Regions from separate parts of the Paenibacillus sp. URB8-2 genome, predicted to be linked through region 2. Evidence: a T-box and tRNA genes for the amino acid it is inferred to sense, from the RefSeq annotation. Region 2 holds a T-box; the other holds one or more tRNA genes.

Region 1 (6,822 bases), 2.2 Mb from region 2:
AGATTCGGATGCCGGAAGCCCGGCCGATTTCGGCGTATGCTCCTCGCCCGCCTGCTGCTTCTCTGCCATCTGACGGCTTGCTTCGTCGGCGGCGTCAATCGTTTCCACTGAAACGCCTCCTTTTAAGAAAGGTTAATGATAAGCATTGAGGAAGTCACGTGTGATATTACATAACATAATGCGGGAGTTGGTTTAACTCGTTAGAGCCATCTTAGACTTTGAAGACAAAACCTGTCAATGACACTTAAGCGCATACATTGCTCTTTGACAAATCGTTCAAACACTACGTCATGTTATCTCACATAAACCTCTGATTATCCGCTTTCATTTTAGTAATAAATCGCTTACATTGTTAAAAAGAAAAGCGCTCAAGGTGCGCTTATCGAAAGACTTCTCCTCCATTCATCAGAACATTTCCAAAATAGTTCACCATTTCCGCCGTCCCCCGATAGCCGACACTGACATGAAATGAGGAACCGAAGCGGTTAAACACAGGAAAGCCGAAGGGAATAAAAGGAATGCCCCTTTCTTCCGCCACCGATTCGCTGTAAGAACTGCCGATCCATAAATCGGCTGTCTGCGCCGTTTCTTTTTCGAATATCAGCGATTCATGGACATGCTCAAAAGATTTGACGCCGACTTCCAAAAGCCACTGGGACAGCGAGCGCAAATGGTCCGGCTCGAGCGCCGCGACAATCCGCTTCCCTCTGAACGTTGAACAAGTGTCCAGCATGCAATCCAGAAGAAACTGCCGCTGCCAGCGGTATTTGACCTGAACCTCGCTTCCGCTCAGCTCAAGCAGGAATTGAAAGAATTCATCCGTCTCCTGCAGACCGGTTATGCCTTGGAATACACGATAAGGGATGTTCAGCTCTTTGCTGAGCAGCTTGGCGCAGGGCTCCATGCTGCGCCCGACCGCTACGGTGCAGCCGGAGGAAACCATTTCTCTCAGATAGTCCAAGGGAACCCCGCCTCGGGATAAAGAGGTATGGCCGGTCAGCAGATGACCCGTCAGCGAAGAAGACAGATCGGGCAGTACGATAACCTCCATGCCAAACGAAGCGATGATTTCTTTTAATTCCATAACATCTCCCGGTGTCAGATGAGGGCCAGGCAGGAGGTTGATCCGGTTGCGGTGTTTTTTGGGCGGGGCTTTGGGACGGGAATTGATTATTTCTTCGATTACGGCCTGTACAACTCGGACATATCCCGATTCAACAGAGCCTTCATAATCAGGGAGCGAGAGCGTCAACAGCAGCTTGTCTTGAAAAACAGGCCGGTTCTCCTCCAAATAACGGCTTGTAATTCCCTGCAAATCCTCTTTGGTTGCCTCCGTTAACGAAGTGCCGATCATGGCAAGCACATCCGGGCTATCCTCGGACATTGCATGCCGGATCGCTTCACAGACCGCATTGTCGGCGCCGAGGATGACATCGGAATCCTGAATGGATACATTTTGTATGGAGACAGGTTCGCGGAAGTGGCGGGACAAGACGGTCCGGATTGATTCCGCACACCCCGATACCCCGTGCAGAATAGGCATGGAGCGGTAAATGCCCTGAAGGGCAAGCACACCGCCGATCGTCTGGTTGCCAAGCAGGAGATTGCCCGGCAGCGGTCCGGTAGCCGAACTGAAATGTATACTCATCGGTCACACCTCCCACGGCGAACGGCGGCGGACCATTTGCCAAATGGGCTGTTCCAAAATATCCATAAGATCCTCGGCCATTCTCCGCAAGCCGGCATATCCCGTGTACGTCTTCCTGCGCTCTCCGTCAATATCCAGAAACGGTATTTTCTCTTTCAAAGGCACATAGGCGCTTCGCCCACTGACGATCATCAGATCGGCTTTCCGTCCCTCATACAGCTCAAGTATGCTTTTTTCGTCAATCTCCGTAATGATCAGAGTATCATCCTTGATTCTTTCCTTGATTCGGGACACATCTTCCCGCGCATTCGAATAGGTGCCGATGACCGTGATCCGCAGACCGAGCTCATACAGCGCCGAGATATACAACCAGCTCTCCGCCCCTTCCGTAAAGAGCACGACTTTCTTTCCCTTCAGAGGTTTGCAGGTTAAGGAAATTTCTTTGCGAACACGCGCTTCCTCCTTGCGCATAAACCGTTGAAGTCTATCATCCAGCTCCGCATCCTGAAAGTAGTAAGCAAGCTGGCGCAGAGAGAACCGGATTTCATTGGACCCGCAGAAAGATCCCTCACAAAAAGGGATACCGAACGAATCCTGCATGTGCCTGGCCAAATTCAACATCGACCTGCCGCCTACAAGCATATTCACCTTCGCAAGATGGGCCGCACGCAGTTCATCAAAGGAACAGTCTCCCCCAATTCGCGTCACTACACGGATTCCCGTCTCGGACAGCAAGCCTTCGATTTCCTTCATCTCTTGTGAAAAAGAATACTCGCCGATTAAATTGATATCAAACGGAGTGCTTTCTTTGTCCTCAACGTCCGTTGTTGTACCGATCACTTTCTCGAACAAGGCCTCCCCTGCATACCGGCTCCCTATGTTCTGGCCTCCGGCAAATCCTGGATTATGAACGGCGATCACCGATATTCCCCAGGCCTGCTCCGCCTTTTCACACACAGCATTCAAATCCTCCATAGTAAAAAGAGTGGCGCAGGTCGCATACACAAAGACACAAGGCGGATGGTGCCGCCGGACAATATGGCCGATCATTTGCAGAAGCTTACTCTCGCTGCCGAGCATTAAATCTTCTTCCGTCAGTCCCATGGAAAACACAAGCTTGGACAACGAGCCGCCAGGCGACTGCGCCTTCAGCATTCCCCAACCGTTTTGAAGACAGCTTGCAGTGCCATGAACCAGATGCGCCGTGTCCAAGATCGGCATCAATACCGACTGTGAGCCCTGAAAAGCGCAGGGGTGTGTCCGCTCCCCCGGCTTTGGACTGGAGCAGCCCATTTTATCCGGACAATTATTATGTTCGCATGCAGGTTCAACAAATAAGCCGGAATGATGCATTGGATAACCCTCCAATCACACAGTTTATATCTAATTATATTTAATTATAATTAATTATCAATATTTATAATGTATTTCATGAATTTGGGTGCAATGTCCGTGTTTCACAGGGGAAGTGTTAGCCAGTGTGGTATTGATGTTTGGGTCGGAGAAAAAAAGAAAAGCAAAAATAAAAATAGGCTTATAAGATCGCTAAAGCAATCTTATAAGCCTATTTGATGATGCCGGTGAGAGGACTCGAACCTCCACGGTTTCCCTCACGATTTTGAGTCGCGCGCGTCTGCCATTCCGCCACACCGGCGCGGATCATGGAAATGAGATCATTTCCTCTAAATAAAGCAATGGAGGCGCCACCCAGATTCGAACTGGGGATAGAGCTTTTGCAGAGCTGTGCCTTACCACTTGGCTATGGCGCCGTATAAAGATGGAGCGGACGACGGGAATCGAACCCGCGACCCTCGCCTTGGCAAGGCGATGCTCTACCGCTGAGCCACGTCCGCAAAATGGCTGGGGATATAGGATTCGAACCTATGCATGACGGAGTCAAAGTCCGTTGCCTTACCGCTTGGCTAATCCCCAATACATTCCAATAAGTAATATGGGGCGATCGATGGGACTTGAACCCACGAATGCCGGAGCCACAATCCGGTGCGTTAACCCCTTCGCCACGACCGCCATATGTTATGGAATGCTGAAATTATTTGGCAGGGGCAGCAGGAATTGAACCCACACTAACGGTTTTGGAGACCGCTGTTCTACCTTTAAACTATGCCCCTAAACTGGTGGAGGATGATGGATTCGAACCACCGAACTCGTAAGAGAACAGATTTACAGTCTGCTGCGTTTGGCCACTTCGCTAATCCTCCAGGAAAATGGTGCCGGCGAGAGGACTTGAACCCCCAACCTACTGATTACAAGTCAGTTGCTCTACCAGTTGAGCTACACCGGCTTATTCAATTATTAAATTCATGGTGGCTCGGGACGGAATCGAACCGCCGACACGAGGATTTTCAGTCCTCTGCTCTACCGACTGAGCTACCGAGCCAAACCCGTATTGAAATAAATGGCGGAACCGACGGGATTCGAACCCGCGATCTCCTGCGTGACAGGCAGGCATGTTAGGCCTCTACACCACGGTTCCACGAGGCTTCTTCTCTAAGAAGAATTGGTTGCGGGGGCAGGATTTGAACCTGCGGCCTTCGGGTTATGAGCCCGACGAGCTACCGGGCTGCTCCACCCCGCGTCAGTAAAAAGTATTTATTTAGTAGTATCATGGTGGAGGCTGAGGGGATCGAACCCCCGACCCTCTGCTTGTAAGGCAGATGCTCTCCCAGCTGAGCTAAGCCTCCATAAAAGAACAATTGTTATCTTACCAGATATCTCAACCGTAAAGCAAGTTTGAAGATGGTGACCCGTAGGGGATTCGAACCCCTGTTACCTCCGTGAAAGGGAGGTGTCTTAACCCCTTGACCAACGGGCCATACCTTAAAATATAGTGGCGGAGAGAGAGGGATTCGAACCCTCGAGACGCTTTTGACGCCTACACGATTTCCAATCGTGCTCCTTCGGCCAACTCGGACACCTCTCCATAATGGCTCCCCGAACAGGACTCGAACCTGTGACAACTCGATTAACAGTCGAGTGCTCTACCAACTGAGCTATCAGGGAACAATATTCAATTCAAGCTTGATCGCCTGAAAACTGGAACCGAAACGAAACCTTGCATTTTAGAAATTTGGATAAGCCCTCGACCGATTAGTATTGGTCAGCTCCATGCATTGCTGCACTTCCACCTCCAACCTATCTACCTCGTCGTCTTCAAGGGGTCTTACTAAATTGGGAAATCTCATCTTGAGGGGGGCTTCACGCTTAGATGCTTTCAGCGCTTATCCCGTCCGTACGTAGCTACCCAGCCATGCTCCTGGCGGAACAACTGGTGCACCAGCGGTACGTCCATCCCGGTCCTCTCGTACTAAGGACAGCTCCTCTCAAATTTCCTACGCCCACGACAGATAGGGACCGAACTGTCTCACGACGTTCTGAACCCAGCTCGCGTACCGCTTTAATGGGCGAACAGCCCAACCCTTGGGACCTACTTCAGCCCCAGGATGCGATGAGCCGACATCGAGGTGCCAAACCTCCCCGTCGATGTGGACTCTTGGGGGAGATAAGCCTGTTATCCCCAGGGTAGCTTTTATCCGTTGAGCGATGGCCCTTCCATGCGGTACCACCGGATCACTAAGCCCGACTTTCGTCCCTGCTCGACTTGTTGGTCTCGCAGTCAAGCTCCCTTCTGCCTTTGCACTCTTCGAATGATTTCCAACCATTCTGAGGGAACCTTGGGACGCCTCCGTTACGCTTTAGGAGGCGACCGCCCCAGTCAAACTGCCCGCCTGACACGGTCCCCGCACCCGTTTAGGGTGCCAGGTTAGAACCTAGATACGATCAGGGTGGTATCCCAACGGCGCCTCCACCGAAGCTGGCGCTCCGGCTTCTAAGGCTCCCACCTATCCTGTACAGATCGTACCCAAGTTCAATATCAAGCTGCAGTAAAGCTCCATGGGGTCTTTCCGTCTTGTCGCGGGTAACCTGCATCTTCACAGGTATTAAAATTTCACCGGATCTCTCGTTGAGACAGCGCCCAAGTCGTTACGCCATTCGTGCGGGTCAGAATTTACCTGACAAGGAATTTCGCTACCTTAGGACCGTTATAGTTACGGCCGCCGTTTACTGGGGCTTCGGTTCACAGCTTCGGGTTTAACCCCTAACCGCTCCCCTTAACCTTCCAGCACCGGGCAGGCGTCAGCCCGTATACTTCGCCTTGCGGCTTCGCACAGACCTGTGTTTTTGCTAAACAGTCGCTTGGGCCTTTTCACTGCGGCCCCCTCGGGCTATTCACCCTACCGAGGCACCCCTTCTCCCGAAGTTACGGGGTCATTTTGCCGAGTTCCTTAACGAGAGTTCTTCCGCGCGCCTTAGAATTCTCTTCTCGCCTACCTGTGTCGGTTTGCGGTACGGGCACCTTCTCCTGGCTAGAGGCTTTTCTTGGCAGTGTGAGATCATGACCTTCGCTACTGTAATTTTCGCTCCCCATCACAGCCCAGCCTTAATGGTGTACGGATTTGCCTATACACCAGCCTCGCTGCTTGGACGGACATCCATCAGTCCGCGTCACTACCCTCCTGCGTCCCCCCATCGCTCATAGCGGATTACGGTGGTACAGGAATATCAACCTGTTGTCCTTCGACTACGCCTGTCGGCCTCGCCTTAGGTCCCGACTTACCCTGAGCGGACGAGCCTTCCTCAGGAAACCTTGGGCTTTCGGCGGATCAGATTCTCACTGATCTTTTCGTTACTCATACCGGCATTCTCACTTGTATGCTGTCCAGCTGTCCTTACAGTCAACCTTCAACCCACATACAACGCTCCCCTACCCCTGATGCATACGCATCAAGCCATAGCTTCGGTGGTGTGTTTAGCCCCGTTACATTTTCGGCGCAGAGTCACTCGACCAGTGAGCTATTACGCACTCTTTCAATGGTGGCTGCTTCTAAGCCAACATCCTGGTTGTCTGTGCAACTCCACATCCTTTCCCACTTAACACACACTTGGGGACCTTAGCTGATGGTCTGGGCTGTTTCCCTTTTGACAATGGATCTTAGCACTCACTGTCTGACTCCCGGTGCATCAGTAGCTGGCATTCGGAGTTTGACTGAGCTTGGTAACCCTTGCGGGCCCCGCACCCAATCAGTGCTCTACCTCCAGTACTGTTAATCACCGAGGCTAGCCCTAAAGCTATTTCGGGGAGAACCAGCTATCTC
Region 2 (6,822 bases):
GGCTGGTTCGGAGTCGCTCCGGGATCGCCTGCACTTCCGGGAAACAGGCCCGGATCAGGAAGGACCTGATCCCCCGGCGTTGTCCCCATATCCGGGAAGAGTCCGTCTTCCGGGCTTGGGGACGGTTCGGGTGTCGGCATCCCTCCGCCGACACTTCCCGAAGAAGTTTCATTCCCCGCCACATCCACGGCGGTAACATAAAATACAGCATAGTCGCTTGCCGGCGTATCCGTAGTGAACGTTGTGCCGTCACCGGCGAGAAGCACATCCACTTTACGGAACGGGCCGCCGTTCACGGAAGAGTATAACCGGTATCCGACGACATCGGGCGAGCCGCTCTGCGCAAAGCGGATGACTGCCTTGCCGGTATCGTAAGAGACTTCCACATTACCCGGCGCCGCCGGAGCTCCGCCATCGTCCACGCGAGGGTCGACTTCCGTCGGAACCCCAGTCTTCGCATCAGCCGGCAGATAGTAGTCCAGCGGTTCATGCTCTTTCATAGACTTGAAGGCAGTTTCCAGTTCATTAATCAATTCCTCGATCGGCTTCTCTCTGGAGACAACGATCTTCTCCTTCAGGAAGTCACCGGGCGTCCCGTCCCGAGGGATATAATTCACGCCGCCGTAAGTAATGTATTTGGCATTTGAAATTCCGTCATCGCCGTCCTTCGGCACATACTTTGCATTGAAAATATCGGTCGTAAACTTATCTGTCAATGAGGTCGGCAGTTTGCCGCTGTACGCCGACACGGTTTCCTTGACGATGCCTTCCGGCTTGTCGAATGTTTTCGCCTTGAACAAATCCGGCTTTTTGTCGATTACAGCGTTCATGACCTCGGCCCACAAGGACTGCGCCTGTTTCCGCTGCGTTTTGGACTCGAGCGTATTGATCTGCTCTTTGTAGCCGACCCACATGCCCAGCGTGATATCCGGGGTATATCCCATGAACCACACATCCGCGTAATTTTGAGTCGAACCTGTCTTGCCGACGATCGGAATATCTTTGAAATGCTTGTACTTGCTCTTGACGGTGCTGCCCGTGCCGTCGGTAACGACAGTGCGCAGCATGTCGGTCATTAAATACGCGCTCTGCTCGGAAAATACGCGCTCTGGATTGACCTTGTGTTGGTAAATGATTTTACCCTTCGAGTCGACGATTTTCTCGATCATGTAGGCATCGTTAAATTCGCCTTTGTTGCCAATAGAAGAATATGCATTGGTCAAATCCTCTACGGACACGCCATACTTCAGGCCGCCGAGAACCCCGGTCTGCGCGCCGTAATCTTCGTCCTGAATAGTTGTAATTCCCAGCTTCTTGGCAAAAGCCCAGGCGTTCTTGATGCCTACCTTTTCGTCGAACAGTTTCAGCGCAGGCAGGTTCAGGGAGTTGTTGAGCGCATACCTCGCCGTTACCAGCCCTTGATAGCGGTTGTTCGCGTTCTTTGGAATGTGGAAGCCTTTCTCCCCGTCTTTCAGAATAATAGGCGCATCATCCAAAATACTTGCCGGCTGGATCAGCCCACCCTCCAAAGCGGGCAGATAAGCGGCAATCGGCTTCATTGTCGATCCTGGCTGACGCACCATCTGGGTGGCGTAGTTCATGCTTTCGACATTGAAGTCGCGTCCTTCGATCATTCCCAGAATCGCGCCGGTCTTGTTCTCGATCATCATGCCGGCCGTCTGCTCAAGGCCCTTGCTTTTGCTCTCTTTGGTAAAATTGCTGCTGTCTTCGGAGATGCTGTGCATTGCGCTGTATACTTTTTTATCGATTGTCGTGTATACGCGGTAACCGCCTGTCAGCAGCAGCTGGCGGGCCTCTTCAAGCTGAGAAGCACCTTTCGCGCTCTCCTGGTTGTTGTTCTCAAGAGTAAGCAGGATTGCCGCTGCCTGGCGCTCCGTCTCCATCATAAGATAAGGAAAGGTAACGTATGCTTTCTTGGTATGCGGAGCAAGGGATTTCTTAATGTCAAAGGCCAGAGCTTCCTGATATTGCGAAGATGAGATTTTGTTCTCCTCAAGCATTCGCCGCAGGACAAGCTGTTGTCGGTCGAGCGCGCGGTTAAACGCAGCCTCGTTGAATTCCCCATACCCGTTGAACGCCGAATAGGCGGAAGGAAGCTGGGGGAGGCCGGCTAAGTAGGCTGCCTGGGCGGTATTCAGCTTATCCAGATTATCGATGCCGAATATGCCTTTGGCCGCGGCTTTGATGCCGTAGACGTTATAGCCGTTTGAACCGTTGCCGAACGGAACCTTGTTCAAGTACGCCGTCAAAATTTCCTCTTTGCTTAAAAAGCGCTCGAGCCGAAGCGACAGCAAGATTTCTTTTACCTTGCGGTCGTCCGTTTTATCGAGATTGAGAAATACGCGTCTTGCGAGCTGCTGGGTAAGAGTACTGCCCCCGGTCTGTACGGATTCATTCAGCAGCTTCTGCTTTACTGCGCGCAACGTGCCGCTTACATCCACGCCATGATGCTCGTAAAAGCGGTTATCCTCGATGGCGAGAACGGCGTCAATAACCAGCTGGGGAAGGTCCTTGTAGGCGATTAGCCTGCGGTCTTCCTCCGTCCGGAGCTGGCCGATCGGCATGCCGTCGCGGAAATAGGCGAATCCCGTCACGACGTTCTCGCCGACCTTCTCTTGAATCATTTGTTCGGAGCGGACAGGATCATCTTTTACGATGGAAGCGATAAAGCCTCCTACTGCGCCGCCGGCGAACAGGACGCCCATCACGCCCAGAATAAACATCCATTTCACGACGGAACCGATCCTGCTGAGCCAAGATCTTCGCGGTCGAATGTCCGTCGCTGATTTTTTCATATTTTCCTGAGACATCGACATCCTCCTTTTAACGGAATTATTATAGCACAATTTGGCGATTTTGAATGCGCTTGTAGGGACAACGCGATTTTTGCGGACATTTGACTTTTCAAAAGATCCTATGATATAAATAAATTCAACTGGATATTTCTAAAGGCGGAGAAGGACATCAGTAGAAGGGAAGCCCGGATTTTCAGAGAGTCGGTGGGTGGTGCAAACCGATAGCGGAACCTTTTGAATTACAGTCTGGAGCCGTCCGGGGGAACGGATTTAGCGCCTAAGGCCTTAGTCTCAGTAGTCCGGCACCGGGTACGTTAAGCGCCCGTTATTTCAATCAAGCGAAGGCTCGGAACCGTCACGTTTTATCATGATGGCAATGAGCTTTAACTAGGGTGGTACCGCGAGTCTCTTTCTCGTCCCTTGGGATGAAGAGGAGGCTTTTTTTGTGCGTTATGAGAAGTATCAACATCAAAAGGGGTTGCTATTATGAAATGGGAAGAACTAACGCCGGAGCAGCAGCGGGAGGTCGAGCGTCAGCTGGAGATCATCGCGCGCGGCGTCGTGGAAATTGTGCCTGAAGAGGAACTGAAGCGCAAAGTCATCAAATCGGTCGTCAGCGGCGTGCCGCTCAATGTTAAGCTGGGCCTTGACCCGTCCGCGCCGGATATCCATGTGGGCCATACGGTCGTCATGCACAAACTGCGCCAATTCCAGGAGCTGGGCCATCAGGTGCAGCTGATTATCGGGGATTTCACGGGGCGGATCGGTGACCCGACGGGCAAATCGGAAACGCGCAAACAACTGACCGAGGAGGATGTGAAGCGGAATGCGGAAACATACAAGAAGCAGCTTCATAAAATCCTTGATCCCGAGAAGACAAAGGTATACTACAATTCGGAATGGCTCGGGCCGATGACCTTCGCGGATGTCGTGGGCTTGTCGGCCAAAGTGACGGTTGCCCGCATGCTGGAACGCGACGATTTCACCAAGCGCTACCAGAGCGGACAGCCGATCAGCATTCACGAGTTCTTCTATCCGCTGATGCAGGGCATGGATTCCGTGGCTCTGAAGAGCGACGTGGAACTAGGGGGAACCGACCAGAAGTTCAATCTGCTGATGGGACGGACGCTGCAAAAAGAATACGGAGTCGATACCCAGGCTGCGATCATGACCCCGCTGCTTGAAGGCCTGGACGGCGTTCAGAAAATGAGCAAAAGCTTGGGCAATTACATCGGCATCGACGAAGAGCCAAACGAGATTTACGGCAAAGCCATGTCCGTCCCGGACGAGCTGATGCTGAAATACTATTCGCTTGCGACCGATATCGGCAACGAAGAACTGAGAGAGCTGGAGGAAGGTCTGAAAGCGGGAACGGCTCATCCGCGGGATGCCAAAATGCGGCTGGCGCATACATTTGTGAGAATGTATCATGGCACCGAGGCGGCGGATGCCGCGCAGCAGCATTTCGTGACCGTATTCCAGCAGCGGGCGCTGCCTGACGATATCGCAACGGCGGTTCTGCCCGCGGCGGAGCTTAATGAAGGGGCTATCCGGTTGACCAAGCTGCTTACGCTGATCGGCCTTGCAGCTTCGGGCGGGGAGGCCAAGCGGAGCGTGCAGCAGGGGGCGGTCAAGCTGAACGAACAGAAATTGACCGACCCGAATGCAGATATCGTTCCTCAGGACGGTGATATCATCCAGGTCGGCAAGCGCAAGTTCGCCAAGCTGACTTTGGAGTAGGACTGAGGCCGAATACACGCGCAGTTCATCAACTGCATTCCAAGAGGGTGAACGGACGTTGCGTCCGGTTCTCCTTCTTTTTTTTGCATGAGAAGTATGCAATAAACACAAAGAAGCCTCCGGAATATCCGGAGGCTCTGTGTTGCAATATATGCTGTATCCAGCAAATATTAGCGGTTGTAGAATTCGACGATTTGCTTCTCGTCGATATCTTGGGAAAGCTCGGCGCGCTCAGGCAGACGGATGTACTTGCCTTCCACTGCAGCGTCGGAGTATTCCAGGTATGCCGGAAGATGCGAACGGTTTGCCAGGGCTTCCTTAACGGAAGTCAAAGCGCGGCTTCTTTCGCGAAGGCCGATAACGTCGCCGATGCTTACACGGTAAGAAGCGATGTCGACTTTCTTGCCGTTAACCGTTACGTGGCCATGCGATACCAATTGACGCGCGCCGGCGCGGGAGTTGGCAAAGCCAAGACGGTAAACGAGGTTGTCCAAACGGCTCTCAAGCAGGAACATGAAGTTCTCGCCTGCGATCCCTTGCATGCCGTGTGCTTTGTGGAACAACGTGCGGAATTGCTTTTCGCCCAAACCGTACATGTGACGCAGTTTTTGTTTCTCCAGAAGCTGTTGACCGTAGTTGCTTACTTTTCTGCGTTGGTTAGCGCCATGCTGTCCCGGAGGGAAAGGGCGTTTCAGGTCTTTGCCAGTGCCGCTCAGGGAAATGCCCAGACGGCGGCTGAGTTTGAATTTAGGTCCGGTGTAACGTGCCATGTTATAGTAGACTCCTTTTTAATTGTGATTTCATCAGGGCTCTATTTGCGCCGTTTTTCGAAATGCGGCAAACCGAATCGGTGCCGCGCTGCAGGGAAAGTTCAGCCGCTGCCCACTGCAGACGAAAAGCGTGAGGGTGACACAACGTTACGCCCAATTGAAGACTTGTTACAGTCTTGTTCAACAATAAATATTATATGAAAATGAGGCTCCAAGTCAAGTGTGCATTCCAAAGTTTATGAGTTTTTTCATATTTAGGGCTTTGGGCCTAAAAAAAGTCCCGAAACACCCGAAAAACTAATGCAAGGTGAGCGGGAAAAGAGTAAAATAGTGTTAATTAAGGTAGTAACGGACTACTATTCGGGCTGCAAAGGGGATCCTTCATTATGTCAGAGCAGAAAGCTAATGGTCATACGGATATCCATGTGCTGATACGAAACGCCCAGATGCCGGAATGGAACTCCGAAGATCCCGCCGAGTGGCTCAGGAAGATGGACGTCAATCGACATGACTTTCCTTACGCCGAAGGCTTGATTGCGGACAGTTTTCATGAATGGTATAAGCGAGGCTCCGCGATGTCTTTTGCGGAATCGTGGAGATGGTGCGTATTTGATTATTCAGGCAAATGGCTGGCGGGCAGCGGCGGAGTCAGTGAGCCGGACAACCCTTTGTGGGAGCAGGTCGCAGCCGTCAGTCTGAGATCGGCAAGGGAGTGTACGCTTCAGATTGAAGAGAATGGAGTGGAAACAGCTTTTTTTGTGACGCCTATGAGTACGCGGTCCAAAGGGGAGATATTTTCCCTGTTCGGCTGCGCGATGCCCGCGGAGCATTTTGCCAAGGGCGGACGCAATGCCGCCGAAGGGATGGCCCGGCATTATGCCACATGCTTTTATAGGCAATTTGAACATATGTTTGTAGCCGATCTAGCAAGCGTACATATTCATGCGAAACGAGAAAGCAGCCGCCGCTCGCTGCTGTTCCAGATTGTGCAGCGGATGCATGACAACATCGATGTCGATGCCGTGCTGACGGAAGTGATTGCCAGCATTTCCACAATGTATCCGGACGTGCGGCTGACGCTCTACATGTCACAGGATCATCGGAGCGCGCATCCGCAGGTCAAGCCGCTTCCGCTAGACCTGGACGAGGAGGATGTCCGGATTAAGGCATTCAAAGACGGCAGCACGGCCATGCGGTCATATAGTGAGGCTGACAAGCTTGTAGAGATTGGCCTGCCGCTCGGCGGCAAGCAGGGCGTATACGGCGTGTTTCATCTCGTCATGCGCAATCCGGCCCACCCGGAGGTAGACATGCCTTTTCTGTCCATGGTGGCGAGCACGGCGGGAACCGCGTTTGAGAACGCCAAGCTGTACGAGCGGTCCAACCAGATCATCCGGGAACTGCGGATGACCAATGAGCTGACCCGGCGCCTGAATCAAAGCCTGCGGCTGAGCGAGACGTTCGAGGCGGCTTTTGAAGAATTGATAAAAATGTTC

Evidence for each region. The T-box of region 2 lies ahead of tyrS (tyrosine--tRNA ligase). A T-box ahead of a tRNA ligase gene usually reads a tRNA of that ligase, here a tRNA-Tyr.
Region 1: it has a tRNA-Tyr gene. The T-box ahead of tyrS (tyrosine--tRNA ligase) is inferred to sense a tRNA for this amino acid. The anticodon was not compared.

The regions. Positions count from the first base shown of each region.
Region 1 is NZ_AP023239.1:4,801,665-4,808,486, forward strand. It holds gene PUR_RS22130 (NifB/NifX family molybdenum-iron cluster-binding protein) at 1-108, opposite strand, end outside; gene PUR_RS22135 (nitrogenase component 1) at 380-1,648, opposite strand; gene PUR_RS22140 (nitrogenase component 1) at 1,652-3,001, opposite strand; tRNA gene PUR_RS22145 (tRNA-Leu) at 3,224-3,302, opposite strand; tRNA gene PUR_RS22150 (tRNA-Cys) at 3,344-3,417, opposite strand; tRNA gene PUR_RS22155 (tRNA-Gly) at 3,427-3,501, opposite strand; tRNA gene PUR_RS22160 (tRNA-Gln) at 3,506-3,580, opposite strand; tRNA gene PUR_RS22165 (tRNA-His) at 3,601-3,676, opposite strand; tRNA gene PUR_RS22170 (tRNA-Trp) at 3,704-3,777, opposite strand; tRNA gene PUR_RS22175 (tRNA-Tyr) at 3,782-3,867, opposite strand; tRNA gene PUR_RS22180 (tRNA-Thr) at 3,875-3,950, opposite strand; tRNA gene PUR_RS22185 (tRNA-Phe) at 3,971-4,046, opposite strand; tRNA gene PUR_RS22190 (tRNA-Asp) at 4,066-4,142, opposite strand; tRNA gene PUR_RS22195 (tRNA-Met) at 4,168-4,244, opposite strand; tRNA gene PUR_RS22200 (tRNA-Val) at 4,275-4,350, opposite strand; tRNA gene PUR_RS22205 (tRNA-Glu) at 4,407-4,481, opposite strand; tRNA gene PUR_RS22210 (tRNA-Ser) at 4,498-4,589, opposite strand; tRNA gene PUR_RS22215 (tRNA-Asn) at 4,594-4,669, opposite strand; rRNA gene PUR_RS22220 (23S ribosomal RNA) at 4,737-6,822, opposite strand, start outside.
Region 2 is NZ_AP023239.1:2,630,336-2,637,157, forward strand. It holds gene PUR_RS12050 (transglycosylase domain-containing protein) at 1-2,831, opposite strand, end outside; T-box leader at 2,967-3,240, shown strand; gene tyrS (tyrosine--tRNA ligase) at 3,303-4,556, shown strand; gene rpsD (30S ribosomal protein S4) at 4,727-5,326, opposite strand; gene PUR_RS12065 (sensor domain-containing diguanylate cyclase) at 5,713-6,822, shown strand, end outside.